DNA from 4 places in the Halobacillus seohaensis genome. Region 2 is predicted to be linked to each of the others. Evidence: riboswitches for the same ligand, from Rfam matches in the RefSeq annotation. Region 2 holds a riboswitch; each other region holds the start of a gene.
What was found. A riboswitch is a leader RNA that binds a small molecule or an ion and turns the genes downstream of it on or off. The one in region 2 is predicted to bind cobalamin.
Positions count from the first base shown of each region.

Region 1: it holds a riboswitch for cobalamin, as region 2 does, so the genes downstream of both, ACFQIC_RS17685 (ribonucleoside-diphosphate reductase subunit alpha) here and ACFQIC_RS09300 (acyl-CoA thioesterase) in region 2, are expected to answer to the same signal.
Region 3: it holds a riboswitch for cobalamin, as region 2 does, so the genes downstream of both, ACFQIC_RS01225 (DUF4430 domain-containing protein) here and ACFQIC_RS09300 (acyl-CoA thioesterase) in region 2, are expected to answer to the same signal.
Region 4: it holds a riboswitch for cobalamin, as region 2 does, so the genes downstream of both, metE (5-methyltetrahydropteroyltriglutamate--homocysteine S-methyltransferase) here and ACFQIC_RS09300 (acyl-CoA thioesterase) in region 2, are expected to answer to the same signal.

Region 1 is NZ_JBHSZV010000051.1:9,154-17,071, reverse strand. Features, by position in the region: gene ACFQIC_RS17705 (aldehyde dehydrogenase family protein) at 1-640, shown strand, start outside; gene ACFQIC_RS17700 (Glu/Leu/Phe/Val family dehydrogenase) at 1,341-2,651, opposite strand; gene ACFQIC_RS17695 (cation diffusion facilitator family transporter) at 2,805-3,785, shown strand; gene ACFQIC_RS17690 (class I SAM-dependent methyltransferase) at 4,914-5,591, opposite strand; cobalamin riboswitch at 5,796-5,972, shown strand; gene ACFQIC_RS17685 (ribonucleoside-diphosphate reductase subunit alpha) at 6,122-7,918, shown strand, end outside.
Region 2 is NZ_JBHSZV010000022.1:24,055-31,972, forward strand. Features, by position in the region: gene ACFQIC_RS09275 (pyruvate, water dikinase regulatory protein) at 1-283, shown strand, start outside; gene ppdK (pyruvate, phosphate dikinase) at 280-2,955, shown strand; gene ACFQIC_RS09285 (beta-galactosidase trimerization domain-containing protein) at 3,123-3,293, shown strand; gene ACFQIC_RS09290 (beta-galactosidase trimerization domain-containing protein) at 3,329-3,856, shown strand; gene ACFQIC_RS09295 (esterase/lipase family protein) at 3,868-5,349, opposite strand; cobalamin riboswitch at 5,772-5,959, shown strand; gene ACFQIC_RS09300 (acyl-CoA thioesterase) at 6,092-6,565, shown strand; gene ACFQIC_RS09305 (DsbA family oxidoreductase) at 6,612-7,331, opposite strand.
Region 3 is NZ_JBHSZV010000004.1:186,067-193,984, reverse strand. Features, by position in the region: gene resA (thiol-disulfide oxidoreductase ResA) at 1-121, shown strand, start outside; gene resB (cytochrome c biogenesis protein ResB) at 149-1,774, shown strand; gene ccsB (c-type cytochrome biogenesis protein CcsB) at 1,805-2,992, shown strand; gene ACFQIC_RS01235 (response regulator transcription factor) at 3,074-3,796, shown strand; gene ACFQIC_RS01230 (ATP-binding protein) at 3,796-5,586, shown strand; cobalamin riboswitch at 5,626-5,805, shown strand; gene ACFQIC_RS01225 (DUF4430 domain-containing protein) at 5,980-6,381, shown strand; gene ACFQIC_RS01220 (ECF transporter S component) at 6,390-6,893, shown strand; gene ACFQIC_RS01215 (RNA polymerase sigma factor SigX) at 7,642-7,918, shown strand, end outside.
Region 4 is NZ_JBHSZV010000047.1:122,842-130,759, forward strand. Features, by position in the region: gene ACFQIC_RS16860 (S1C family serine protease) at 1-291, shown strand, start outside; gene ACFQIC_RS16865 (peptidylprolyl isomerase) at 393-1,283, shown strand; SAM riboswitch class I at 1,426-1,538, shown strand; cobalamin riboswitch at 1,601-1,802, shown strand; gene metE (5-methyltetrahydropteroyltriglutamate--homocysteine S-methyltransferase) at 1,947-4,268, shown strand; gene ACFQIC_RS16875 (PucR family transcriptional regulator) at 4,645-6,237, opposite strand; gene ACFQIC_RS16880 (NAD(P)-dependent malic enzyme) at 6,302-7,504, opposite strand; gene ACFQIC_RS16885 (hypothetical protein) at 7,859-7,918, opposite strand, start outside.

The DNA.
Region 1 (7,918 bases), on a different contig from region 2:
TACGGATGGTGTTGTTAACGACTTAGTAAAAGGAGCCTTTGCTTTTTCTGGACAAGTCTGTATATCTGCCCAACGGATTTACGTACACCACAGCAAGTTTGACAATTTCTTAAAAGAATATGTAAAACAAACTGAAGCTTTATCAACAGGAGACCCACTTCAAGAGGAGACTGATTTCGGCCCAATGATTGATGAAGAATCAGCCGAAAGGGCTAAGCTATGGATTGATGACGCCGTTTCTAAAGGAGCAAAAATAGAAACAGGTGGAGACCTGAGCGGAACGATGCTGACACCCACAATATTAACCCAGGTACAAAATGATATGAAGGTCATTGCTGAAGAAGTTTTTGCTCCGATTGTATCCGTTATTCCCTTTGAATCAGAGGAGGAGGTCATCAAACTCTCGAATGATTCAATCTATGGTCTGCAGGCTGGTGTTTTTACAAAAGATATCAACCGTGCACTGCGTGTGGCAGATCAACTTGAGATGGGAGGAGTTTGGATAAATGAAATATCAACATATCGCCAAGATAACCACCCTTATGGCGGAGTGAAGCAAAGCGGTATCGGTCGTGAAGGTGTTAAATATGCAACCGAGGATATGACAGAGCTTAAATTTATTGGAATTAATCTTAAATAAAAGGCTATGTTAGGCGTTAATGTTGATATGGACGAATGTCTACTCAACCGTCGGGCAGGATTGTTGAAGACCTCGATTCCGAGATATTTTGTGAAGAAAGGGGCGTTGGAGAACTACTCTGGCCATATGAGGTTCTTTAGAAGCGGCCAAAACGAGAAAATATCGCTCAAACACCCACGGTAGAAAATTTTCCAGTATGCTCCCTTTATGATTTGGGAAGCCACTAAAAAAGTGAATTTAATAAGAGAATTAGCTCAATCAACAACTATACGCGAGTGATTTCTTCTTTAACATCAACATGTTGACTGTGATCCTCTGACCGTAAACACTTTTTCAGCGGCATCTGATTTGGAATGATGGTTTCGCTCCTATAATCATGGTAGTGGGGGCTTGGAAATGGTGGACTCCTGCGGGAAAGGATAGACTGGCGAGACCCGCAGAGCTTTAGCTCGAGGAGGCTTGCCGTCTTCCCCGCGGAAAGCGAGCCATTTCCAAGACCCCATTTCTCCAATCAAAAGCAACGAAGCCGATCTTAAAGATAAGTGGGCTTTAGCGGATAAAATAAGCAATGTAGCTTCATAAAGAAATCAATACATTTTATAACAGTAACCAACAACAAAATTTAACACAGCCAAATAAAAAAAGGAAGGCAAGTGACTGATCGAAGTCATTGTCTTCCCTTTTTCTTATAAAACCTACATTAAGAATTTGCCTGTAAATCTGAATCTTTGATCCATCCACGTGCACTTAGTGCTTTGACAATATGATTAATACCCACCATGTACGCAGCTTGTCTCATTCGACAGTCTTTCTCATTTCTCATATTAATTACACTTTTAAAGCCAAACTTCATATGTTCTTCTAACTTTTGATTAATTTCTTTTTCATCCCAATAATAATTCATTGAGTTTTGCACCCACTCAAAATAAGAGACAGTTACACCACCCGCATTACAAAGAATGTCTGGTATCACGAAGATACCCTTTTTCTCTAGAATTTGATCACCCTCGGGCGTTGTTGGACCATTTGCCGCTTCTGCGATAATTTTAGCTTGGATATGCGGCGCCGTTTCTTTTGTTATTTGATTTTCAATTGCTGCCGGAATCAAAATATCTACAGGAAGACCAAACATATCTTCATTGGTGATGGAATCTGCCTTCGTATATTCAGATACATAATTCCCTTTTTTCACAAATTCTAATAGCTCTGGTATGTTAAGCCCTTCTTCATTGTAAATCCCGCCGTGTGCATCGGTTATAGCTAAAATTTTAACACCTAATTCATCTAAAAACTTAGCTGTCATCGAACCCACATTTCCAAAACCTTGTAGAACAGCGGTCGATTTACTAAGATCCATTTCTAATACTTTGGCTGCTTCACGAATGGTCAAAACAACTCCGCGTCCGGTTGCTTCTAAACGTCCAAGCGATCCACCAATTATTACAGGCTTTCCTGTTAGCATACCCGGAATATTATATCCCCTCAGTTGATCAAATTCATCAATCATCCATCCCATCATTTCAGGGGTAGTGTTAACATCCGGGGCAGGAATGTCCTTTTCCGGTCCAATAATCGGCGTAATTTTTCTAATATACGTGCGACTTAGCACCTCAAGTTCACGTTCAGATAAATTAATTGGATCAACGATCACTCCCCCTTTCCCTCCACCTAAAGGAAGGTCAAGAATCGCTGACTTTAGCGACATCCATATAGAAAGAGCTTTTACCTCGTCAATATTCACTTTAGGATGAAAGCGAATCCCTCCTTTTGTAGGTCCCAATATGTCAATGTGTTGACAGCGATAACCAGTGAAATTTTCTATGTGTCCATTGTCCATTCGTACCGGAATAGATACCTCAAAAACTCTCATTGGTTTTTTAAGAATTTGATAAATGTTGTCATTTAAACCTAACTTAGTTACAGATTCCCTAAGTAACCCTTTCACTATGTCGTAAGGGTTATGATCTTGTGTTGTTATGTCTGACTCTGCCTTATCTCGATTGCTTCCCATGCTCTAGCCTCCTACTATTAATCACTCTTTATAAAGTTCCAAGAAAGCAGGCTTTTTATACAGAACATGTTGGAAAGGATGAGAACAATGATTATTTTTTTAATTATTAAGCACAATAATAAACAACGCAAAGTATAAGTGAGGGTGAAATGAATGTCTTATTGGAAATTGCTGAAAAAAGGAAACAAATCATCTGGGATTGCGGCGGTTGGAAACGCATTATTGGCAGTTATTAAGGGTATTGCTGCTGCGGTGAGTGGAAGTGGAGCGATGTTTGCTACAGCAATTCACTCCGTTGCTGACGCTACAAACCAAGGATTTGTTTTCTTCGGAAGTGCACTAGCGGAGAAAGAACCGACAGAACGATTCCCTTCTGGATTTGGGCGAGTAGTAAATCTTTTTGTTCTGATAGCAGTTATTATTGTTACCATTATGTCTTATGAAACCATTTTAAAAGGATGGGGACTGATTCAAGACCCCAAATCCTCTTCGAACATTTGGCTTAATGTTATAATTTTAATTGTATCAATCATTGTTGACGGATATATCTTGATTAAAGTTATGAAAGAAATCAATGAGGAGAGCCGAGCGGGTTCTAAAGGCTTTAATATTTTTAAAGATTCATTCAAAAATGCCAAACTTTCCTCACCGCCGACACGACTAGTTTTTTATGAAGACCTTGTCGCAACGTCTGGTGCAATGATTGCCCTCATCTTTGTAGTCCTATCTTACTTCACGGGACTATATTTTCTTGACGGACTAGGCACACTTATTATTGGAATATTATTAATTGGAATCGCCATTAAAATTGGATATGAAAACACGATTGGTTTAATTGGCGTGGCTGCCCCTAAAATTATTGAAGAACGAGTAGCTGAAGTGATATTAGGTGATCAGAATGTCGTTGATATTAAAAAACTCCGTATCCTCCAAGAGGGAAGAGAGTATCATGTTGAAAGTTATATCGAGCTGATTAAGGGGCTCTCTCTTGCAGAGGCAGACGATATTAAATATAAAGTTCGCGATAAGGTCTTAGAAGATTCTAGTATCTCGGATGTCATCTTAGGTATTGTAGAAAGCGATGAAGAAAAAAACTGGTCGATGGATCAATACGATGATAAAGAGCAACGTTAGAAGGTCCGGGGCACCTCACCCTCCTTCACTTGAATTATCATACAAAATCGTAACCCAACTAACATAATGACAATAGCTATTGTCAACGTGCTAACTACTACGTAAATTGGTAGTTATCTATATATTTTTTAACATAAATCCCCACATTCCTTTTGGTTTACCAAAATCAACATTACAAATTGCACCATAATTAGCATAGTATTTAGCACGTTGACTGATTGTGGACGATTACAATTAAACTAACGAGACCGTATTGTTGAAGACTTGAATTCGAGGTGTTTGTGTGAATGTAGGGGCTGCGGGAAACGGCTCGCTTTCCATGGGGCGGGCGCTGAGCCTCCTCGGACTTCGTCCTGTGGGGTCGGGTCTCAGCTGTCCCGCACATCCCATAGGAGTCTCCCCGTTTCCTAGCCACCCACTCCCATCTATGAATAGCCTACAATTTGAAGAACCCATTACTGAGGTTTCCGTCTGCCTCACAATGGCAAGGAGGGCCGGAAAATTGCGAGACTCCACTTTTAAAAGCGGAGGCGCCTTGGTCAGCGGCATATGGACTGGACTGAGCTGTCGGAGATAAAGGAAACACGAAGAACATCGTGATTCGATGTTGACTTATCGTACCGAAGCGAGGGAAGTCTCACTAGCCGCTAGGTGCTGGAGCTGGATAACGCCCGATAGGATTGATGAACTAGATGTAGCCTTCGTCCTTATAAGGCGTAAGAGCTGGGATGAACATGATCGGTGGGATCCCGCAGGGCGATAGCCCGAGGAAGGCTCAACACATGCCCACGGAAAGCGAGTGATTTCCCGGACCTCCAAACGCTTTCAACCATAACGGAAACAACATCTCTCGAAGCTGAGTCTTCAAGTAAAAGATGCTTTAGTTGAAGAAGAAAATATAAAGAAAAACGCTTAGATATTAAAATGTCCAAGCGTTTTTGTGTGTTATTTGCACTGTTATTTATGGTGCTAAACATAGTGTATTTAGTATGTTATTCCAACAGTTATTTTAGATTTTCTCCACGGTATCGGAACTACTTAGTTTGCAAGGAACATCATGGTTTGGTATTAATTACTTTTGATATGATTCGCTTTTCTATGGAACCTATATCTCCTGATTTATTTCCTTCACTCTTTTTCAAATATAAATACCCACATAAATGTAAGAGACTGTTGTAATTCTTTCGCAAAACCAGCCGCGTCCTGTTCTTCAACCCCACGTTTATATACACCGTGCCCATCTATATGCTTCCAACCAGTTTCAATCGCCATTTGTTCCAGCTCCCAAGGCATCATCGTATTACAAATCACTTTGTCCCCATACACTCGGCGGTAGCTATTTTTCCGAGGCATCGCTGTAGGTCCTAAGATTCCGATACACAGCCTCCCCCCTGGATTTAGCACACGTTTCATTTCTTCTAATCCTTGATAAGGTACTTCCACCCACTCTAAACAGTTGATAGCCATAATCGAATCAAAACTTTCCTTTTCAAATGGGAGGTTCACTAGATCACCTTGTGTGAATTGGAGGTTTTCATTTTCTACCCTTGATTTCGCCCGTTGAATCATATCTACTGAAATATCAAGGCCTGTAACACGATAACCTTCTTTTTCTAATTTAAACGATCCATATCCATCTCCACAGCCAAGATCCGCAATGTGTCCCCCTTCCTTTACATATTTTTTTAAAAAGGGGATAATTGTTTTTCGACTCCCCTCGTCCCACATGGTCTGACTATTGGTATTCCAGAATTCAGCTCGTCCATCCCATTGCTTTTCTGCTTCCTTATGCCATTCAAATGTCATCTTGAACCCTCCTCTTACTCCTTCATTAATCACAAATTAACACGAGTATTCCGAAAAATTTATTACACATCTCTAATTTTCTTTAAGACTGCAAAGTTCTCCACTTTATTATACCAGTTCATTAAAAATAGTTGCACATCATAACAATCTCAGTTATGCTTAAAACACAATATAAGCTAAAATTTTAAAGTGAAAATACCATATATAGTATCCGCGAACAGAAGATGCCATAGGCTTAATAGGGAATCTGGTGTAAAACCAGAACTGCCCCCGCAACTGTAAACACTCGCGAAACGGAAGAACCACTGTGCAAAAATCACGGGAAGGACCGGAGTAGAATTGGGTGTGAGTCAGGAGACCTGTCTTTGTTCGCAGAAGTTTCAACTTCTTCGGGGTTTGAGAAGATGAAGCGATGAAATGAAAGGGGTTCTTTAATAGCCTCTTTCATTTCATCGTTTCACCCGCTCATCAACTCTGAGCGGGTTTTTTTATGGAATTTTTATTAAAATACTTAATAGAGGAGTGAACGTATGGATTCCGTTATGACATCCTATTGGAAAGAATGGTTAGAGGGACAAGCAGAACTCTTTCCATCCCTTCAAATGGAGCGCATGGTAACAAAGGCTAAGAGCGTCCAAGGAGATAAAAATGAACAAGCTAGGGCTTTAATTCTTGAATGCTTAGCTGAGATTAGTGAAACAACACCAAATTGGACCTATCTTGCCAGTCGTATACATTTACAGCAAATGTATGAAAAATCAACAGTTAATCGTGGGAGTTCACAAGCATACCAAGAGTTTCACCAATTAGTTAAAATATTAGTAGAAGAGGATATTTATAATCCAGATATACTTAACCAGTACTCAAAAGCAGAAATGGATGAGCTTGAAAAAGCAATTGTTCCTGATCGAGACGATTTATTCACCTATATTGGTATTAAAACATTAGGGGACCGTTATTTAGCCCGTTCTAAGTCTGGCCTAGTCTACGAGCTCCCGCAAGAACGATTTATGATTATCGCTATGACATTGATGGCCCATGAAGATTCCGTTCGTCGTTTAGAATTTGTTAAAGAGGCCTACTGGGCTTTAAGTCATCTATATATGACGGTGGCTACACCAACCTTAGCCAATGCCGGGAAGCGTTATGGTCAATTAAGCTCGTGTTTTATTGATACTATTGATGATAGTTTACAGTCGATTTATGATAGCAACACGGATATCGCCAACTTAAGTAAGCACGGCGGCGGAATCGGCGTTTACTTAGGGAAAATCCGTAGCAGAGGCAGCGACATTCGCGGATTTAAGGGTGTCTCTTCAGGTGTTCTACCTTGGATGAAGCAAATTAATAATACCGCGGTAAGTGTTGACCAATTAGGACAAAGACAAGGTGCAGTAGCTGTCTACTTAGACATTTGGCACAAAGATATCTTCCCTTTTCTCGATAGCCGCTTAAATAACGGAGATGAGCGCCAGCGTACACATGACTTATTTACAGGAGTATCAATCCCGGACTTATTTATGGAAGCTGTTGAGAAAAGAGAAGATTGGTACTTATTCGATCCCCACGAAGTTCGTAAAGTCATGGGCTTCTCGCTAGAGGATTTTTATGATGAAACACGAGGCAACGGTTCATTCCGAGAACACTATCAGGCTTGCGTTGAGAGTAACCAGTTATCGAAAGAAAAAGTTCCGGCAATCGAAATCATGAAACGAATTATGGTTGGACAACTCGAAACAGGTACGCCCTACATGTTCTATCGAGATGAAGTAAACCGCATGAATCCTAACAGTCACAAAGGATTGATTTATTGCAGTAACCTTTGTACAGAAATTACACAAAATCAAAGCCCTACGGTGCAAGACCAGCAACATATTGAAGACGGAAAAATTATTACTGTCAAGACTCCTGGTGATTTCGTAGTCTGTAACTTATCAAGTATTAACTTAGGACGAGCTGTTCCTCAAGGTGTACTATCAAGATTAATCCCTATTCAAGTTCGTATGCTAGATAACGTCATCGATCAAAATACCATCCCCGTGTTACAGGCACAGCTCACTAATCAGTCTTATCGCGGAATTGGTTTAGGTACGTTTGGCTGGGCACACCTATTAGCCCAAAATAAAATAGTTTGGGAATCCGATGAGGCTGTGGACTATGCAGACAAAGTTTATGAAGAAATATCTTATTATACGATTTCTGCAAGCAATCAGTTAGCTAAGGAAAAAGGAAGTTACCCGTTATTCGAAGGATCTGACTGGGATACGGGGGAATTTTTTGTTAAACGGACGTTTGATCAAGGCGGATCCTTTGACTGGAACGAATTA
Region 2 (7,918 bases):
TCCTCCTCCTGATGAACTTTTTGATATTCCAAGAAATAAATGTGTTGGTTTAATGATTACGCCAAATAAATTGAATGACATTCGTAAGGAACGGTTGAAAAGTTTAGGTTTACTAACCGAAGCGAATTATGCAAACTTTAATCGCATTCTTGAAGAATTAGATTATTCGGAAAAAATCATGAAACGAATAGGCTGTCCGGTCATTAATGTTTCAAATAAAGCAGTAGAAGAGACAGCCGATTTAATATTAGCAATGTTGAAAAAGAGAGGAGTTCAATTATGAGTAATCAATTTGTCTATAGGTTTGATCAGGGAAAAAACGCAAAAAAGGAACTTCTAGGTGGAAAGGGTGCGAACCTTGCAGAAATGACCCGCATTGGTTTGCCCGTTCCTTATGGTTTTACTATTTCAACAGAGGCTTGTAATTCATATTATAATGCAGGGGAATCTATTTCGAAAGAAGTTGAATACGAGGTGTTAGAAGCTCTTCAAACACTTGAAGAAAAAACAGGAAAACAACTTGGAAATCCATCAAACCCACTGCTTGTTTCCGTTCGTTCCGGTGCTGTTCATTCGATGCCAGGAATGATGGATACTGTTTTAAATCTTGGAATGAATAAGGAGACGGTAGAAGGGATGGCAATGCTGACAAACAACCCGCGTTTTGCCTATGACTCGTACCGTAGATTTATTCAAATGTTCAGTAATGTGGTCCTACATGTGGATGATTTTTATTTTGAGCAATTTTTAGAAGAAATCAGAGAAGAAAAAGGATATGCTTCCGATCCTGAAATGTCTGCAGAAGATTGGCAAGAAGTCATTCAAGGATACAAAGGGATAGTGAAGAAGCATGCTAAAATGAATTTTCCTGAGAACCCAAAAGAGCAATTATTCCTTTCCATCCGTGCTGTTTTTGATTCTTGGAATAACCAACGGGCTAAGGTATACCGACGTCTTCATAAAATTCCGGGTCATCTTGGAACAGCCGTGAACATTCAAAGCATGGTCTTTGGCAATATGAGTAATGATTCTGGTACGGGTGTAGCCTTTACACGGAATCCATCCACAGGGGAAGCTAAACTTTATGGTGAATATTTGATCAATGCTCAAGGGGAGGACGTTGTGGCAGGGACTCGTACCCCTCAACCCATCGCAACCCTCCAAGACGAAATGCCAGATGTCTATCAGCAGTTTGTAGAGACTTGTCTCCTTCTTGAAAAACATTATCAGGACATGCAGGACATTGAGTTTACGGTAGAGCGCGGGGAATTATTTATTCTGCAAACCCGGACCGGGAAACGAACAGCTCAAGCAGCCATTAGAATAGCCGTTGAATTAGCAGAAGAAAAAATTATTAATAAGAAAGAAGCGATACTACGTGTAGAGCCCGATCAGCTTAACCAGCTTCTTCATCATCGAATTGATGATTCCTATGAACGGAAAAGGTTAACTAAAGGTCTACCTGCCTCTCCTGGAGCAGCTACAGGACAAGTTATATTTGATGCAGATGAAGCAGAAAGATTAGCGAAAGATGGGAAAAAGGTTATTCTTGTTCGTCCAGAAACAACCCCTGATGATATTCATGGAATCGTTGCTGCACAAGCAACGGTCACTAGCCGTGGGGGAATGACTAGTCATGCAGCTGTAGTTGCAAGAGGAATGGGAAAAGCTTGTATATGTGGCTGTGAATCACTGACTATTGATTTAAAATTAAAGCAGTTCAAAGTAGGGGATACGATCGTATACCAAGGGGACATTATTACGATTGATGGTTCAACGGGTGAAATCATGTTAGGTGAGACTCCGATGATCGAGCCCAAGCTTTCGAATGAGTTTCAATTGTTGCTTACATGGGCAGATGAACAGAGAAAGCTTGGTGTAAGAGCCAATGCGGACAACCCAGAGGATGCCAAAAAATCACTTGAGTTTGGAGCGGGTGGCATCGGGTTATGTCGTACAGAACATATGTTTATGGATGCCCATCGAATCCCCATTGTTCAGGAAATGATACTTGCTGAAACATATGAGGAGCGAGAAGAGGCTCTGACTAAACTATTACCTATGCAACAAGAGGATTTTGAAGGAATCTTTGAAGCGATGCAGGGAAATCCTGTAACGATTCGCTTATTAGACCCCCCACTTCACGAGTTTTTGCCGGATAAGGAAGAACTGCTCGTTGAAGTGACAAAGCTTCAGATGACAGATCCAAATTCTCAGACATTAAAGGATAAGGAGCAACTTTTAAGAAAAGTCCGCCAATTAGATGAATCTAACCCTATGCTTGGGCATCGTGGCTGCCGATTGGGAATGATTTATCCTGAAATTTATGTCATGCAGGCGAAAGCCATCTTTTATGCAATTACAAAAGTAACGGAAAAAGGCATAAACGTAAAACCAGAAATTATGATTCCTTTAGTTGGCCATGTCAATGAGTTAAAGGAAATGCGTCAATTGGTTATCAATGCTGGGGTACAAGTGAAGGAAGAAACCGGACAAGAATACAATTACCTTATTGGTACGATGATTGAAGTTCCACGAGCAGCGATAACAGCTGATCAAATTGCTCAGGAGGCAGACTTTTTCTCCTTTGGAACTAATGATTTAACTCAAACCACTTTCGGATATAGTCGTGATGATGCAGAGGGAAAATTCCTTCAAAACTATATCGAAAACAAAGTTCTACCAGAAAATCCATTTGCTTCTCTTGACCAAGAGGGTGTAGGGAAACTTGTAGAAACTGGTGTGAAACTCGGGAGAGAAACAAAGAAAGATTTGAAAACAGGCATTTGCGGAGAGCATGGAGGAGATAAAGATTCAATCCAATTCTGTCATGATGTAGGGCTGGATTATGTAAGCTGTTCCCCCTACCGCGTCCCGCTTGCACGACTTGCAGCTGCTCAAGCTTGTATTAAAAATGAACAAAAACAAAGTATAAGTGATCCTCTACCTATATAAGATCTCTGGTAAAGTAAATCACACTCATTTTAGCAAGAGTACATAAATTTATGTGCTCTTGCTATTTGATGTGTTCAAACCATCTTTATTTACTGAGATTAGTAAGTATGAGCGGCTCTTAAAAGAACCGATTGAATCAGATATAGCTGCTGTATGATTACGAAAACATATGGTCATGGCGTGCACAGGTCCAGAGTAAAGCTTTTAATTTTAGTAAAGAGTTGTTGAGATTATACGAACCTTTTTATAAGTTAAACTCTCGTATTGACGTTGTTCCGACTGATCGTGATTTGTCCGCATATAAAGTAGTTCTTGTTCCTGTTGCAATTAATGGATGATATTTTGGCGGAAAAGTTAGAGAATTTTGCGCACAATGGGGACAGTTATTTTTTCTTTCCGTGCAGGTGTGAAGGACTCAGATAATAATGTGCGATTAGGTGAAATTCTCCCCGGTCCAGTTCGTTCAATGATCGGTGCACGCGTCGACGAAATAGAGTCTCTTACCAAAGAGCATAAATTGAAAGGAAACGGCGAGTTTGCTAATGTATCAGCAGAAATTTCCGTCTGGAGAGACTTACTCATTGCTGAAGAAGCAGAAGTACTATATCAATATTCAGATCAGTTTTATGATCAGTATGCAGCAGTAACTAGGAATTATTTTGGTAAAGGGACCGTGTTCTATATTGGAGGTGGCTTAAATAAAGAGCCTCTCGAGATCATGGCCAAGTCTATAGTAGAATCGAATAACATCCAATATGTGCAGTCACCTGATCAAGTAGAAGTGTACCAACGAGAAATCGATGATGAAACGTATGAATTTGTCATGAATCACAGTGATGAATTAAAGAGTTACCAAGGGGAAGAGTTAAAAGCCTTTGAAAGTAAAATTATAAAGAAGTAGTCGCAAAACAGCTATTTAACAATCTCACCATTACTATCTAAATAAAAGGAAGCAACAATAGATCGATTAAAGTCCTTATCTTGAGGAGTTTTTCCTTTTAGATCCATCGTAATGTTATAGATGCCCTCCCCTAAGTTGGGGATTTTTCGAAAAGAATTGCTACTAAGAGCCTGCCATTCTAATTTTCGAGAATCTCTCATATCAGCCTTGTAATATTCCAAATAAATGGTACTCATCATTTTCTTGTTATCGAGCGTATTAAAAGAAGCAATCCCAACTTGTAAAGGATCACGTACTTCTAAGTTAATGTACCTATTTATAGCACTATCAAAATGGACGCCCAGTAAATAATGCTCCTGATTAGACAGTGCTTTAATTTTCCAAACGCCTTCAGTAGGATTATGAATGGTTAGCATATGGTGATACGTTCCTTTAAAGATAGTCTCAGAGTCTGCAATTGGAATAAAGGATTTGTTCACGGATCCACCTGGGCTAATGAGAGATATGTTCGGCTTTTCGTGTTCACTCATCCAATTTACCGTAATAGTGTTCACGTCATTTTCTACAAAAAAGGTTTCAGTAGTTTCACCTCGGTAACTTCCTCCGTGAAAATAGGCATGTGCTGAGGGTTTTTGTTTTTCCAAGGATCTATTATTATGGCTGTCACTTTTAAAAGTACTAGATTCGTATAGGTGATCAGCGAACAAGTGGAACGTAGAATGACCTTTAATAATTTCTGAATGATTCCAATCACTAACACGTAACTCTGTAGTGTAGGGCAATCGGGATCTTTCAACTGTGATAGCTCCGTCATTTTCACCATAGCTGCTTAAATAGAGGCCACCCCAGTAAAGGGAAGAGCCAAAGGAGCCCCAGCCGGTCCCACTTAACGTATAAAATGGAATATGATCGACCATCGAACAGCTATCTGTCTTACTGCGAAAATAATCCATATAACCTGTTTGAAGGGATTTTATTGCTTCATTTTTATTACCAATGATGTCAGCAAGCCACCCAGCCCAAGTACTGAAAGCTAAATCTGCCAATTCTGAACCTTGATGGGGAACAGAGAGGTTTATGACTTTTGCAACGTAAGGAATTGCCTCATAGTGAATCATAGCAGATTGAGTATCAATTCCACCCTTACTATGGGCGACTACAATTAACTTTTCATTAAAATGTTGATAGATTTCCTCTAGTTTACTAGCTAGGAGTCTGCCGTTATCCCACATATCGAGAGTTGAGTGCAAATCAATAAATGCTGTTTTAAATCCATTAAAATAGGCTATTTCATACATGTCATTTCCATTCCACCATGTGTGGGAGGAACTATTTATTCCATGGATAAACACGATCGGTCGTTTAGAAGGGGCTACATATGGTGGAACTGTTCCTTTATACCATTGACCTGGGGTGCCAGAAGTTGAATTTTTTCTATATTTATCGGCTTGAAAAGGATAAGTGACAGGCAATGATCCGTTACGATTTGTCATAACAATCTCCTTTATAAATTGAGTGTGTTCAATGTTATGGTAGATAGTTGCCCGAGTTGAGTAATAAAGAGTTATAAAAGCCAGAGGAATGGGGGCGAGGGGGAAACGGCTCGCTTTTTCGTGGTTGGATCCTATGAGATAAACAACCTAGGAGTTTTCGTATATGCCAACAGAAAACGAGTGTTTTTTAAACTAAATTAAAGTAAGGGAATCGTTCTTCCACAATCGGGAGCTTTAACGGAATGAGATGAGCAACTTTCTTAATAAAAAAAATAATCAATATAGATACTATCATTATCTATGATTTAAAACTTTTGTAAAGCGATATTGTGATGAAGAACGATTCCCCCTAGAAAGAGAACGTCAAAGATTGACATCCACACCAGATTAATAGATATTAAGTAGAAGGGAAACATCCCTCCAAACTAAATGAGCTTTATGGTTGCTTCAATATAAAGAAGCTGAAAAGGGAAGTTGGTGTAAATCCACGCGGTCCCGCCACTGTAAGGAGTAGACATCTTTTAATTAACCACTGCTTTATCAAAAAGCGGGAAGGAAAAAGAAGTCGTTGACTCCAAGCCAGGAGACCTGCCATAAGGAAGAACATGATCATCCTACGGGAGATAGGAGTGTGTTACATGATGAGAAATCGCTATGGCTAGCAGAAGGATCTATTTTTCGAATCTCATGCATAATACGCACCTCCAGAAGGTGTATTTTTTATGAAAAAGGAGAAATGATGATGGATCAAATCCTGCCCGTAAGTCATTCAAAAATGGTACAGACGCGTCTAGTATTACCCCCAGACACCAATCATTTAGATACAATATTTGGTGGGAAAGTGTTAGCTTATATTGATGAAATTGCAGCATTATGCGCTATGAAACACAGTAATAGCGTTGTTGTGACAGCTTCTATTGATTCAGTTGATTTTTTAGCTTCTGCCAAGGTAGGAGATGCCTTGCAGTTAGAGGCAAACGTCACTGCCACTGGTCGAAGTTCAATGGAAGTCTATGTGAAAGTATTTGCTGACGATATGTTGCAAGCAAAAAAAGTAATGACGACAGAATCCTTTTTAACGATGGTAGCTGTGGATGAGAATGGTAAGCCGAAAGTTGTTCCAGGGATTTTGCCTGAAACTGAAGAGGAACAAAGATTATTTGAGACGGCTCCAGCACGCAAAGAGCATAGAAGGAGTCGGGCAAGTTTGAGATGAAAAAAAAGCTGTCTCATTTTGTGAGACAGCTTTACCTTGTCTAAGATTATTTCTCAGGCACGTCACAGTTATCATCTGTACAAGAAGCTCCGTTATCTTCAGGAGACAACGATTCAAAAGCTGGAGTAGATTTTTCCTCATCCAAAACCTTTTGTAAACTTTGCACAAAAACTTCTGTCGGTTGAGCCCCGGAAATGGCATATTTGCGATTAACGACAAAGAATGGAACGCCCTGCACACCAATCTCTTGAGCTTCTGCTTCCTCGGTGCGAACTTCCTTTGAATATTCCTCGCTCGCAAGTACTTTACGAATTTCTTCTTTATCTAAACCAATCTCACTTGCTAACTCTACTAGTGTTGTATGATCACCTACATCTTTAGCCTCTGTAAAAACAGCATGGAAGAAACGCTCGGCTACTTCTTTTCCGAACCCTTTAGTTTCAGCGAATTTAGCTAGGCGATGGGCGTCAAATGTATTCGTAGAAATCATTTGATCGAATTGAAAATCAAGTCCAACTTCCTCCGCTTGCTGAGTCATATTTGCAGTCATTTCTTTAGCTTCATCCAAGCTCTTTCCATATTTCGCAGCAAGTTTTTCGTGAATGGTTTGACCCGTATTTTTGATAGCTTGTGGGTCTAATTCAAAGCTTTTATAAACTATATCTATCGGTTGTTCGGCCGATAGTTGCTCTAATGATTGTTCTAATCGACGCTTTCCTATATAACAAAATGGACATACGAAATCGGACCATACTTCTATTCTCACTTTATCACCTCATGAATTATTGTACTCTTATTTTAATAGCATGGGCAGTTGAAAGCTATTATTCTGTTTGAATGCTGTTTGTTATTGCATGGATGAACATTTCAAGACTTAGAACATAACAAATATTTTTAAAAAGATGAGTAAAGGTCGAGCTCTCGTGGTATATAGATATCACTGTATATTAAAGATTCGATTCCAAGCTTGTGCGGCGGTTCCGTTGCTTTTCATCGGAGAATGGGGGATGGGAAACCACTCGCTTTCCGCGGGGAAGACGGCAAGCCTCCTCGAGCTAAATTTAATAGGGACGGTAGAACAGCGCGATTTCGATAGATACATAGGGATAGCGACTCCTTCTCCACCGCTTCTATCCCCACACTAGTATCTCGGAATCGAGTCTTCAACAATCCTGGCCTTATGTGGAAGACTCAATTTCGAGACATTCCGGTAATTTCCGTTACCAAGGATGGCGTTAGAAGGTCCGGGAAATCACTCGCTTTCCGTGGGCATGAGGTGAGCTTCCTCAGGCTACGCCTTGCGGGATCTCACCGATCATGTTCATCCCACAGGAGTCTCGCAATTTCCCGGAC
Region 3 (7,918 bases), on a different contig from region 2:
AGGTAGAATCCCTTCTACACTATTTATTAACCCAGACGGAGAAGTAGAAGAACAAGTAGTTGGTCCTCTAACATTGGAGAAGCTTGATGGCTATTTAGAGGAGATTACACCGGAGACTTAAGTCCATATGAAATTGTGAGGTTTTACTATGAAAGATATTACATGTGAGTGTGGTCATGTAAACCCTGAGGGTACGGTCTTATGTGAATCGTGTGGAAAACCCGTGAAAGATAATCAACACCTTAATGGGAATAATGATAAAGAACTCTTAAATATGAGATATGACGGAAGTGCACGGCGCTCACAAACGTATAATCGTACATTTGTTGACAAAGTGTGGAACTTCTTTTCTTCCGTTAAAGTTGGTGTCTCGTTGATCATTATTACCTTAATCGCTTCAGCGATAGGTACAGTCTTTCCACAGGAAATGTATATTCCACCAGGCTCAGATCCAACGACTCACTATAGTGATCAATATGGAATAATTGGTCAAATCTATTATCAGTTAGGTTTTCATAATTTATTTACCTCATGGTGGTTTATGATATTACTTGCTATGATTGGAATTTCGATCGTTATAGCGAGTCTTGACCGTTTTATTCCATTGTATAAAACGTTAAAAAGACAAAGACCAAAGCGTCATGATTTATTTATGAAAAAGCAACGGGTTTTTGGTCAAACAGAATCTGATTCGATTAAATTCGATCAGTTGAAGAGAAATTTAAAGAAACAACGTTTTAAAGTAAAAGAAGAGGAAGGTAGTCTCCTAGCTGAGAAGAACCGTTTCTCTCGGTGGGGTCCTTATGTTAACCATATTGGTCTTATTATTTTCTTGCTAGGAACATTACTTAGATTTATTCCAGCCTTATATGTAGATGATTTTATTTGGGTACGTGAAGGTGAAACAAAAGTTATTAGTGGTACAGATGGACAATATTACATTAAAAATAAAGAGTTTATTTTGGAAAATTATGATGAAGACGATGAAAGGTTTCAGGAATCTATTCAAAATAATGGTGCACCCGTTCCAAAAAATTATCAAACAAATGCAGTAATTTATGAAAGAACCGACGACGTTGTAGTTGGAAAAGATCCTGAGTTACAAAAAATTAGTGAAGCGGAAGCGAGAATGAACCATCCGATTCAATTTGAGGATTATTCTTTATACCAAGCAAGTTATCAACAAAATGAGTTCAAAGATATGACATTTAAGTTACATGATACAAATGATGAAGATAGCTCGTATGGCGAATTTACGATTGACTTAAGTGATCCTGAGTCCGAGTATGAATTAGATAGCGGACACAAAATTGTACTTGACTCCTATTATCCTGAATATGAACTAAATGATGGGGAACCTGTATCGGTATCAAAATATCCAAAGAATCCTGCGTTTGTTTTCAAAGTGTTCGCACCAGGTGAATCAGAACCAGAAGTGAGTTTTGCTGGTATTGGTGCCAACGTTGATGGTACTGGAGAAAATGAGTACAAAGTTGGACTAGTGAATTTTGATGTTCGAGATGTGACAGGCTTAGCTGTTAAAAAGGATTATACACTACCTTTTATAGCACTAGGAGGAGCCATTTTCATGATTGGTGTGAGTATGGGAATGTACTGGAATCACAGAAGAATATGGGTGAAACCTCAAGAGAATGGTGCTTGGATTGCAGGTCACACCAACAAAAATTGGGTGGCACTAAGGCGTGAAATTGATAGAGCTATCGATGGAACAGGAATAGAAAAGCCCATCGATCAACAAGAATTGAAAAGCTAGCCTTCATTAGGAATGTAAGGAGGAAAGGATATGGGAGAATTAAGTACGATAAGTAGTAACTTACTATATGCAGCTTTCTTTATCTATTTAGTAGCTACGTTTTTCTTCGCAGGTACTATTAGTGATAAAGGAAAAAATAAATCGGAGCTTGTTGGAAAAATAGGGATCACGATAACGATCATTGGTTTTTTGACACAGTTGGGATATTTCTTTACAAGATGGGGTGCGTCAGGACATGCACCAGTTAGTAATTTATTTGAGTTTATTACTTTCTTTGGGATGATGCTTGTTTTTGCATTCATCATTATGTATTTTATTTATCGAATTAATATATTAGGTTTAGTCGCACTACCGATTGCATTATTAATAATTGCATTTGCAAGTATGTTTCCTACAGAAATTTCTCCGCTTGTACCATCGTTGCAGTCTCACTGGTTATACATTCATGTAACGACAGCTGCACTAGGCCAAGCAATACTATCAATTAGCTTTGTAGCGGGGTTAATTTTCTTGATTCGTCAAGTGGATCAATCAGTGAAATCGAAACAAACCTTCTGGCTTGAGTTTGTTCTATTTATGGTTGCTACTACACTTGCGTTTATTATCGTGTCCTCAATTTTTAATGTCACTAACTATAATTCTACGTTTGAAGCACCAGTAGAGGGGCTAGTTACTGAAATTACTTATGAGATGCCAGCCATTGTTGCCCCATTTGATGGTGAATTATTATCAGAAAATACGATGTCACCTCTTTTTCAAGCACCTGAATGGATGCGGGGAGTAGATGCATCGATTAAATTTAATACTATGATTTGGTCGTTACTCGGTGGGCTAGTTTTATATGGAGTCATTCGATTAGTGCTCAGAAAGAGAGTAGCTAATGCTCTTCAGCCATTATTAAGAAAAGCTAACCCAGAAATCATTGATGAAGTCGGGTATCGTGCCGTAGCCATTGGTTTTCCTATATTTACTTTAGGAGCACTGATATTTGCTATGATATGGGCTCAGGAAGCTTGGAATCGCTTCTGGGGATGGGATCCTAAAGAGGTATGGGCGTTAATTACATTCTTCTTTTACGCTGCCTATTTACACTTGCGTTTATCAAGAGGATGGCAGGGGAAGAAATCTGCTTGGTTAGCGGTAGGTGGATTTGGAATTATTATGTTTAATTTATTAGCAGTAAATCTAATTATTTCAGGTTTGCATTCGTACGCTTAAGAATTTATAGGCAGGTTGGGTTTGTTTATCCCACCTGCCATTTATTATAATCAGACCTAATACTATAGGAGGTGGGTATAAATGATGGATAACAACGAAGCTAAGATTTTAGTTGTCGATGACGAAGAGCGTATAAGGCGACTGATAAAAATGTACTTAGAAAGAGAAAACTATGAAATTGATGAAGCAGAGGATGGCTATGAAGCACTTAACATGGCATTACAGGAGGATTACGATGTGATCCTATTAGATATCATGATGCCGGGTAAAGATGGAATAGAGGTATGTAAGGAACTACGTGAGAAGAAAGCAACTCCAGTGATTATGTTGACAGCGAAAGGCGAGGAAGCCAATCGAGTACAAGGCTTTGAGGTTGGCTCAGATGATTACATTGTTAAACCATTTAGTCCAAGAGAAGTCGTTCTTAGAGTGAAAGCGCTTTTGCGAAGGGCTTCCACAACTAAATTTTTAGAAACAGATACAACGACGAGAAACATTTTGGTTTTCCCTCACATGACCATAGATAATGATGCTCACCGGGTGACTGCTGATGGGAAAGAAGTTGCGTTAACCCCGAAAGAATATGAGTTATTGAATTATATGGCACAGTCACCAGATAAAGTGTTCGATAGAGAGCAGTTATTAAAAGAAGTGTGGCAGTATGAGTTTTTTGGTGACTTACGTACTGTTGATACACATGTTAAAAGACTTCGGGAAAAGTTAAGTAAAGTCTCCACAAAAGCAGCAGGAATGATTAATACTGTCTGGGGAGTTGGATATAAGTTTGAGGTTAGTGGTGAGTAATGTTTTGGCGTAGTGTTGTTGGAAAACTATGGTTCACGATTTTATTGCTTGTTTGTTTTGTATTGTTTATTTTAACTGTTCTTCTCCTTGAATTTTTTGAAAATTATCATGTCTTAGAAGCAGAAAAAGAATTATTGCAGACGGCAACTAAAGTTTCTGATGTAGTTTCAGAATATGAAAGGGAAGAACTTATTTTATCCATGACTGATCTAATTAAAGATCCCTCAAGTCAAGTTGTGGTAACTGACAGAAGTGGTAATATTCTAACTTCCCCATCATCAGAAGGTAATGACTTACCAAATTTCAGTTATAACTGGTTTATGAATGATTCGGAGTTCGCTGCTGTTGTTGAGGAACGGAAAGATGTAATGAAAGTATCTAATATTGAAGATTCAGAATTAGGCTATATGGTTGTTGGTACACCCCTTAATGATCAACAAGGTGCTGTGTTTGTCTATCAATCACTAGACACAATAGAGGAAACTTCAGATCAAACGACCAAGATTATTTTCTTAGGAGCAGGCATCGCCATAATATTAACCACTATATTTGCTTTCTTTCTATCCACTCGTATAACTTCCCCTTTGATCAAAATGAGGGAAGGGGCACTTGAATTAGCAAAGGGAGAATTTAATACAAAAATTCCTATACTCACTCATGATGAAATTGGTGAATTGGCCATGGCATTCAATCGGATGGGTAGACAATTAAAGTTTCATATAGATGCTCTCAATCATGAGAAAGAACAATTATCAGGGATATTGCGTTCAATGGCTGACGGTGTGTTAACTATGAATCGTCAAGGGGATGTATTAGTTTCGAATCCTCCAGCAGATCAATATTTGCAAGCATGGGCTTTCGAAGTTAGTGGGATAGAAAAACACTATAGCGAACAACAAAGGAATCTGCCAGTTCCTATGAGAGAACTTTTTAATAAAGTGATTGACAACGAACAAGAGCTGATGACTGAAGTCACTGTTCAAGGTCGAACTTGGGTTATAATTATGACTCCTTTATACGACCAGGATCATGTAAGAGGTGCAGTCGCAGTTTTACGTGACATGACTGATGAACGGCGATTAGATAAATTGCGAAAAGACTTTATAGCAAATGTTTCCCACGAACTAAGAACCCCTATATCAATGTTGCAAGGCTATAGTGAAGCCATCGTAGATGATATAGCCGAGTCAAGAGAAGACAAAAATGAACTTGCGAAAATTATTCATGATGAGTCATTAAGAATTGGACGATTAGTGAACGAACTCTTAGATATTGCACGCATGGAAGCAGGGCATATCTCCTTATATCTAGAACAAATTCAAGTCGGTCCGTTTGCTAAGAAAATAGTTAGGAAATTTAAAGGACTCGCAGAGGAAAAACAAGTTCAATTGAATCTTGATCTACAGGATGAACATCCCATGATTTCCATAGATATTGATCGCATGGAACAAGTGTTAACGAACTTAATTGATAATGCAATTCGTCATACTGATGAGAATGGAACAGTTGATGTGATTATAGAACGTAGTCAGTCTGAATGGCTTATTCAAGTATCGGATTCCGGTCAGGGTATTCCTGAAGATGATTTACCTTTCGTCTTTGAACGCTTTTATAAAGCTGATAAATCTAGGAAAAGAGAATCTTCTCAAAAAGGAACAGGGCTAGGGCTTGCTATTGCTAAGCACATTGTTGAAGCCCATAGCGGAAGTATCGGAGTTCATAGCAAGGTTGATGAAGGTACTACGTTCACTGTGGTTATTCCTATCAAAGAGGAAGAAGATGAAAATTAGATTGCTAAATCGTTGAGAATCGTGTAACCTGTAATTTGAACTTAATATGTTGATGTTGGTGCCCAAATAGGGCTGAATAGGGAATCTGGTATTAATCCAGAACTGTCCTCGCAACTGTAAGTGTAGACGAAAAGGAGAAACCACTATAATCTTTATGGGAAGGTTCCTTAGTAGGATGAGACACAAGTCAGTAGACCTGCCAAACATCACTCGTTTCAAAGCTTCGAGGGTTGAGCGTTTGAGATATCCGTTTGGTTTATGAATGATTATGATTAACTCCATTTGGTATGTCTTAAGCCTGTTCTTCACTATGAAGAGCAGGCTTTTTATTGTTTATACATAAAACGTTTCTAGAAGCTTTGAAACAATCAAATAGTAGGGAGGAAGTTTTATATGAGCAAGCTTTATCAAGGATTTTTAATGACTTTATTGGCGGTTGTCCTGTTATCAGGCTGTCAAGAGGAAGCTAATGAAGGTGTATCTGAAACTGAACAAGAAAAAGTAGAGGAAGTATCTATCGAGGTTGAAATTTCTCAAAATAAAGGAGAAGAAGTTATTTCGACAGAAGAGCATTCCGTAGAAGAAGGAACCATGCTTATGGAAGTTATGGAAGATAATTACGAGGTTGAACAAGAAGAAGGATTTATTAATAGTATAGAAGGTATTTCTCCTGAAGATGGTGAACAAAAGGCTTGGCTTTATACGATAAATGGAGAGGATGCAACAGTCGGAGCCACGGAATATGAAGTAGAAGAAGGAGACGAAATCAATTTCGATTTTCAATCTTGGGAATGATGGTATAAATGAAAACGTATAAAATTACGCTGATTGCAATGCTAGCGGCATTGGCCGTTGCCGGAAGGATTGCAATGGCTCATTTGCCAAATATCCAGCCCGTGACAGCCATTATCATCATCACAGGCTTTTGGTTAGGTCCTTTAGCTGCTGTAACCATGGCTATCTTAACAACCTTTCTCTCAAACGTGATTCTAGGGATGGGAATTTGGTCGATCTGGCAGGTAGTCTCCTGGTCGGTGATCGGAATGATTGCTGGAGTTATAGGTAAATACTGGTCATCTATTCCTGTTTGGGGCTTATCGGTATATGGTTTTTTAAGTGGGATGTTCTTTGGGTTAATGATCTCAGTGACTATGTATACCGTTGGACAATCTTTTTGGGCTTATTATCTAGCGGGTATCCCTATGGACGTCAACCATGCAATATCTAACACTGTATTTATTTTGGTATTATCACCAATTTTAGGTAGGTTGTTTAATAAATATCATAAGTCCCATATCATGACTTAAAAGCTATCTTATTAGTAACGGGTTCTGTATAGTAATTTGTTTCGGTTTTTGGAATGCAAGTAAGAAAAGATTCGGTCGAAATCGTAAGTAGTTCTGTTTCGGTTGAGAAACATATGAAATAGTATATGAGTTAGCAGACCAAATCGCATAGCGGTTTGGTCTTTGTATTTTCCTGCCATTTGATGGGCTTCCTAGCCTGGAAGAAGTCATGAAGACCATTTTCTAAAAGCCACAATCGCTTACTTTCTAGCGAGGAAACTAGTGAGAAAACCTCATCCAGGTAGTGAAGAGTATAGAATCTCCCACCATGGTTTCATCAGCCTAAAATACCCCTATCTTATGGCTCTGATTGGATGGGGATTTACGAGATTCGCCGATTCGTCCGCGGAAAGCGAGCAAAGATTCCGATCCAATCAACAACGCTAACCTAGATAAAGGAGGCAAATCTTTAGAAAATAGTATATAAGAATTCCACGCCGGCTTGTATAAGTCTCTCAATAAGGTAGGAGGTAGAAGATTCGCATCCAACCAATAAATACCTATTATGGACAAAAATAATCTAGTATATGAAGCAAATAACCTCAATTCCCTTGCTTTTTTTGTCTATAGGTTAGCTGATTGGTAAGTAAAAAAGGGATTCTAATTTTTTATAGAATGGTTTCATTTATGGTTAGGAAAGATTATCATAGTAAAGTGTAACTTTTTACATAGATAAACGACTATTATGATGAACGGGGAGGCCGAGCATATGAAACCGTTCTTTGATGATTTTTATGATAAATATCATCAAGATTTATTTCAATACGTATTTTACATGGTGAAAGATCGTCAGGTTGCAGAAGATCTTGTACAGGATATTTACATTAAGGTGATTCGCTCTTACGAATCTTTTGATGGAAGAAGCAATGAAAAAACATGGTTATTTTCTATAGCGAAGCATGTTACGATCGATTATTTCAGAAAACAAGGAAGAAAAAGAAAAAGATTCTTTGAGTTCTTTAATTGGGAAGAAAAAGGTGAAAAGC
Region 4 (7,918 bases), on a different contig from region 2:
CAAACTAGAGATTTATCTTCCATTTCAACACGTCTTCAACAAGAACAGTTAAACCTCCCTGAAGATGTGGAATCTGGTGTCGTTATAGCAAAAACGCAAGGAGATTCTCCTGCAGATCAAGCAGGTTTACAAAAATATGATGTTCTCGTTCAGGCTGATGGTAATAAAATTTCTTCTCTTGTAGATCTGAGAAAATACATTTATGAGAAAAAAGAAGTTGGAGAAAAAATGAAGTTAACGTATTATCGTGAAGGAGAAAAACAAACAACGCCGTTAACATTGGGCAAATAACTATAAAAAATTGACCAGTAAATAAGACATAAATTTATGTTCTTTAACTTATTCAATATAAAACAAAATTTCCCTTTTTAAAAAAGCAAGGAGGATATATTATGAGAAAAGTAATACCAGTGTTAGTTTCTATTATCGCTATGTTAACATTAGCTGCTTGTAATAATAGCAGTGCATCATCAAATTCCAAAGTGGTAGCTTCTACGAAAAATGGAGAGGTAAATAAAGAAGAATTTTATAATAAATTGGTAAGTGAGCACGGAGATAAAGTGCTAAAGGATATGGTTTATGAAGAAGTGTTATCAGAAAAATTTTCTGTTTCGGATAAAAAAGTCCAAACAAAACTAGATAAAATGAAAGAGCAATATGGGGATAAATTCCAATCTGTATTAAAACAAAATGGTTTTGCTGATGAAGCTCAATTTAAAGAGGTAATTCGCTCATCAATGTTGAAACAGAAAGCCGCCACCCAAGGAGTTAGCGTAAAAGATGAAGAAATAAAACAGTACTATGAAAACATGAAAAAAGAATTCAAGGCTAGTCATATTTTAGTAAAAGATAAAAAAACAGCAGATGAAGTATTGAAAAAACTAGAAAATGGTGAAGAATTTGCTAAACTAGCCAAAGAGTATTCCACAGATAAGAAATCCGCTAATAATGGTGGGAAACTTGGAGGATACACATCTACTGGAAAAATGGTTCTACCATTTGAAAAAGCTGCTTATAATTTGAAAGTGGGCGAAGTAAGTGACCCTGTAAAAACCAAACATGGTTATCATGTCATCAAAGTCACCGATAAACGTGATAAAGAGGATACATCTTCTATTGGTAAGTTCAAAGATATGAAAGACCAATTACGTCAAGAATTGCTAAATCGACAAGCTAATCCTGATAATATAACAGAAATCATGAAAAATGCAGGCGTAGAAATTAAAATAGAGGAACTTAAAGACCAAATATCTTTTGAACCAAAATCAAGTGCAAGTAAATAGATTTAAGCACGATGTTCTCGAAGGAAAACGTCTTTTTGATGTCCCCCCCTTTTTATTAGTACCAAACACTTTTTGCTTGTGAACCGAACGTTGACAGTAAATTCCTATCGTGCTACTATGTTTTTAATCAATTAAATAGAATCTCTTATTCAGAGAGGTGGAGGGACTGGCCCGTTGAAACCCGGCAACCTATCAGCGTACTAACGTTGATTGTGGTGCTAATTCCAGCAAAGCGATCGCTTTGAAAAATAAGAGAGGTGCGTCTAAAACCTCTCTCAACGAGAGGTTTTTTTTCGTACAACATCAATACACAACTAAATATCGTATATCACTCAGGTGTTGTCTAAGTTCTTAAACTAGCTTATTTCAACTTAAAAGGGAAGTCGGTGAAAATCCGACACGGTCCCGCCACTGTTATAGGGAGCAACTTGCAAACATGTCACTATATTTTTAAAAATGGGAAGACGCAAGTATGTGAAGATCTTGAGTCAGGAGACCTACCTGTTGATTACACACTAGAACCTACGAGGATTAGGGAGGTGTTAGGCACTTTAACAGAATCAGTCTGTCTTAACAGGCTTATTTAATAATACTGTCATAACAATCTCTCTTTCTTGCAAAAGAGAGATTGTTTTGGCTAGAAAAGATATGGGAGGAATAGATATGACAAAAAGCTCAACGATCGGTTATCCGAGAATCGGAGAAAAACGAGAATGGAAGAAAGCCTTGGAGCAATTCTGGAAAGAGAACATAACTGAAACAGAACTTTTAACAGAGATGAAAAGTCTAAGGATCAATGATCTAAAAAAACAAAAAGACATCGGTATCGACCTGATTCCAGTTGGCGATTTCAGTATGTATGATCAAGTCCTCGATACGGCTGTGATGTTTGGCTTAATCCCTGATCGATTTAAGCACCAAGATGAGAAAGCACTACAGACGTATTTTGATATTGCTCGTGGTAATGATAAAGCAGTGGCCTCAGAAATGACGAAATGGTTCAATACCAATTACCATTACATTGTTCCAGAAATTGAAGCTGATGCTGAACCTACACTAGTAGAAAACCGATTGCTACATTACTTTCAAGAGGCAAAAGAAAAGCTAGCAATCAACGGTAAACCCGTGATCCTCGGCCCTGTTACATTTTTAAAATTGTCTAAGGGTTTTGAGAAAAAAGATTTTAACAAACTGCTTAAAAAACTTGTTCCCCTCTACATACAAGTGCTTCAAGAACTTGAGAACGCTGGTGCTGAGTGGGTGCAAATTGATGAACCGATCCTAGCTACTACACTGACTGAAGAAGATATCACATTAGTCAAAGATGTATATCAATCCATCCAACAAGAGTTATCCAGCATAAAAACTCTTCTCCAAACCTATTTTGAAGCAGTCGATCATTACGAGGAGATCGTTTCCCTGCCAGTCGACGGTATCGGCCTTGATTTTGTTCATGATGAAGGAGCAAATCTGGACAATCTAAAAAAATATGGTTTTCCAGAGGATAAAACCCTCGCTGCCGGTGTAATCAATGGTCGTAACATTTGGAGAGAAAATTTAGATATTAAATTGTCCCAGCTTGAAACAATCATATCAAAAGTTGAAAAAAAACGTCTGATCGTTCAACCTTCATGCAGCTTATTACATGTGCCTGTCACTGTGACTACTGAAACCGAATTACAACCTCATCTAAAGAATGCCTTGGCCTTTGCCGATCAAAAGCTTGATGAAATTAAGATTTTAACCGATAGCTTAAATAATGGAAGAGATACAGTTGAAGCAAAATTAAAAGAGCAGGCTCAGAGTCGAGAAGAACTATGGAAATCAGCTAGTAGAAATAATCACGAGGTTCAAAGTGAAGTGGAATCTTGGAAAGATGTTGAACCGAAGCGAGATCAGCACTACCCTACTCGTCAGAAGATACAACATGAGTTTTTCCAACTTCCATTGTTGCCAACTACCACGATTGGAAGTCTTCCACAAACACCTGAAATTCGTCAAGCACGATTAAAGTGGAGAAAAGGTGATTGGTTAGATCAGCAATACGATGCCTTTATTGAAAAAAATATTAGAGAATGGATCCAACGACAAGAGGAAATCGGACTTGATGTACTAATTCATGGAGAATTTGAACGCAATGATATGGTGGAGTTTTTTGGTGAAAAACTTGAAGGATTTGCTTTTACGAGGTATGCCTGGGTTCAATCTTACGGCTCTCGCTGCGTAAAACCACCAATCATTTATGGAGATGTAGCATTGACTGAACCAATGACCGTAAAAGAAATCACATACGCGCAATCGCTAACAGAAAAGGTCGTTAAAGGAATGTTGACAGGACCAATAACGATTTTAAATTGGTCTTTTGTCCGAGAAGATATCAGTAATTTTGATGTTACAAAACAAATTGCCTTAGCCCTCCAGAAAGAAATAAAGTTTTTAGAAAACAATGACATTCATATGATCCAGGTAGATGAACCCGCCTTGAGAGAAGGATTGCCACTAAAAACTGAAAAACAAAAAGAATATTTAGATGAGGCCGTCTACGCATTTAAGCTTGCAACATCGGCTGTAAAAAGTGAGACGCAAATACACACTCATATGTGTTATTCGGAATTCGGTGAAATTATGAACACGATTGATCAATTGGATGCCGATGTCATTTCGATTGAAACGGCTCGAAGCCACGGAGAACTGATTGCTAATTTTGAGGAAATCTCTTACGAAAAAGAGATCGGACTGGGCGTATACGACATTCATAGCCCACGTGTTCCAAGTGTAGATGAAATGGTAAACAATATAAGCCGTGCCTTGAAGGTTCTTCACCCTCGTCAATTCTGGGTCAATCCGGATTGCGGTTTGAAAACCCGTGGGATTAGTGAAACAACGGCAGCACTAACAAATATGGTGGAAGCAACTCGACAAGTTCGAAATTTGAACGGAGTATATCAAGATCTTCCTAATCCTAAAAGGACCACACACATCTAATATTGAGTAGTTCAGTTTTGAGGGACAAACATTAAAAATGTAAGATGAATTGAGCATCAAATTGCTATGCAATTTGATGCTCTTTTTTGTTGATATGTTAGCGTTTATCTGTCTTTTGAATAAGATTCAACAAGCAGAAAAGCAACTCAAGTTGTTTCAAATCTCCCCCTATCCCTTATACGGTAACGAAACCCCATGATCTCAAAATCGAGTATTCAACAATGCTGCCCGTTTGTTGAATAACTTCCTAGATACCGACGATTTCCTATGTGGATTAATTGCAATTAGCGTTACAATTTCCTATGAATTTACACCTTACACCGAACCTATAACAATACACCCAAGCGCTTCAAAACTCTTTTTAACTATTTAATTATCAATGATTAATCATTTGCTGATATTCATGAGCTAGAATAGAAAACTCAATGACTTGCCTTTTTTCTGATTCCATGAAATCTTTACCCAATAGATTTTCAAGTTTTTCAAGGCGGTGATACAACGTTTGCCTAACAACAAATACTTTTTTTGCCGTTTCTTTTTTAGAACCATTACACGACAAATAAACCCTTAAAGTTTCCATTAAATTAGTATTGTGCTTTTGATCATACTCAATAATCGGATCCAGATATTCCTTAATCAGACTATTTAAGTTGCTGTGTTTATGTACAAGTGAGATCAGCCGATACATGTGCATATCATCATAGAAATATTTAAGATGACCGGGAGGAAGTCTTCCTTGTATAGATAAAGTTTCTTGAGCTGTGTTAAAGCTTTCATGCAATTGATCCAACTGTTTCACAAATTTTCCTCCAGCTACTTGAAAAGAAGAAATATTTGAGTCATTTAAAATACTTATTTTTTCTAATCGTTCAATCCCTTTTGTAATTCTGCTTTTCCAATCTTCTTCCCCTTTTTTATTCAGCAAAATGAATGTTAACAGGTGACGCTTTTCTACAGGGAAAACAAAATAACCGTTTTGATCAAAAATATTTTGAATAAGCATATTCAAGTAAGTAATATCCGTATTTAAATGCTTATTTCCATCCATTTTTAATTTTACGATTAGAACAACAGCTCCTGTCACTGTGCTATTTATTTTATAAACAGCCAAGTGCTCTTTTATTTCTTCGAAACTGTGTTCACCTTGTAGCCATTCCAGCAGCCATTCGGTCTCCTCTGCTTTTTTCTTTTCTTCCGTATAAAGTTCACGTAAGAGATATTGCGCTAGAGCAGTTGCAGTTCGATCTAATAATAAAGATTCAAATTCCCCAAATTCTTTGAGATTCGAAATTAAATATATATTGGCAAACTCTCTTTCAAACACTTGAACAGGCTGTTTTAATAACCCTTTGGATTGTTTCTTGCTAAGGTGATTTACAGTTGACAACAGTTTCTCTCTTTCTGTTTCTCTAACCTTAGGAATGGTCACTACTTTATGATCCTTTGCTACATAGATGAGCTGACAATTAACATATTGCTGCAAATTTTTAAGAATTTCAAAGTAGTTATCGATCGACAACAACTTTTTATTCAAGCGTTGAGAGTAATCTTCCAGATTTGAAATCAACTCATATTGCTGATTAATTAAATCCGCATGAATGTCTTGAGTAATTTCTACGAATGAAACTTCTTCTTCAAATATAATAATAGGAAAGTTATGTTTATCTGCTATTTCTATGGCTTCCTTTGGGATTTTGTTAATAAAGCTTCCGAGTTCAATACACAGGCCAGCGACTTTTCTTTTGATTAACTGTTCTAATAAAGAAAGAAACAAACCTTCATCTTCTTTCCAACCAAAACCAGTTGATAAAACTAACTCACCGCCCTTTAGATTTCCTCTTACCTCTATAACTTCAAACACGTGAACCCATTTAACTAACCCTTCGATCCCAGCTTTTCCTGCCACAACTTTTGCATTTTTAAAATGTTTTCTTTCCAAAATATTTTTAATAGAAAAGTGATACTTCATAGAATACCCCTCTATAAAAGATACTACAAATTATCAGAAAAATCTAATTGAGGTGAGTGAATTGCTATTTAATAGAGGAAAGATTTACTATTTTCTCTGTAGCGTATGATTTCACTGCTGCCTCAGAAACAACATCCGCTACGGACTGAGCAACTCTTTTATCAAAGGGAGACGGAATCACATAATCGGCTCTTAATTCATCATCTTCTATCAAGGAAGCTATCGCATAAACGGCGGCCTTTTTCATTTCTTTATTTATTTCTTTTGCATGGACTGCTAGTGCACCTTTAAAGATTCCAGGAAAAGCTAACACATTATTTACTTGATTAGGAAAGTCCGAACGACCCGTTCCAATCACTGCCACGCCTGCGTCCTTTGCTTCTTCGGGCATGATTTCAGGTAACGGATTAGCCATTGCAAAAACAATTGGATCTGTGTTCATCTTCTTAATCATGTTAACCTTTAATGCACCAGCCGCTGATACACCGATGAAAACGTCCGCATTATTAATTACATCGTCTAAAATCCCTGTTTCCCTTTGGCCATTTGTTATACTAGCCACCCTTTTCTTAGCTTCATTCATCCTTTCTTCTCTACCTTCATAAATAGCTCCCTTAGAATCGCAAACAATGATGTTATTCACTTTAAATTCTAATAGCAAATCCACAATGGCCACTCCAGCCGATCCCGCCCCATTGATTACCACTTTTATAGTAGAAAATGACTTATTTAAAAGCTTTAAGGCATTCATTAATCCGGCAACGGTTACAATCGCAGTCCCATGTTGATCATCATGGAAAACAGGTATATCTAATTCCTTTTTCAATTTTTCTTCTATCTCAAAACATTCCGGAGCCTTTATATCCTCTAAATTTATTCCTCCAAATGGCGCCTGAACACTTTTTACAATATCAACAAAATTATTCGTATCGTTTGCTTCGATGCATAACGGAAAGGCATTTACATTCGCAAACGATTTAAAAAGCATACATTTTCCTTCCATGACGGGAAGCGAAGCTTTTGCTCCGATATCTCCTAAACCTAATACAGCCGAACCATTCGTGATAACTGCTACGGTATTTCCCTTCATCGTGTAGTCATACATTCTTTGTTCATCTTCATGGATCTCTTTACAGGGCTCTGCTACTCCAGGCGAATAAACTAAACTCAAATCTTCTACACTTTCTACAGGAATTTTTGAAGTAGTCTCTAATTTACCTTGATATCTTTTATGAAGTTCAAGTGCTTCTTCACGATAATCTCTCACACGAAACCCTCCTTCTTTAAATTAGGTTCTCACTGAATCTTTATAAACTTTTCAATATCGGTTTTCCCCTCTAGGGATGGTTGTTGATTGGATAAAGATCAAACAATATAAGTGCTAATAATCGGCGTTTTATCTTTGTACTAATAGCGTATATTAAAGATCCATCACTACTGTAATTCGTGATGTGTTTTAATCCTTTTCTCTGTTTCTAACGATGAAACTAGATTCAGAAAACAAAGCTCGATTGTCGAATAAACTTTGCCACCCCAAATGGACGGCCTATCAATTTTAAAAATAGGTGTAAAAAGGGATTGGTAACATCCAATCCCTTTTACCAAACTATTTGCTTACTAACTATTGAATACCTTGCTTTTTCTGTTGTTGAAAGAGAATCGTAGCAAAGTATTTTCTTGA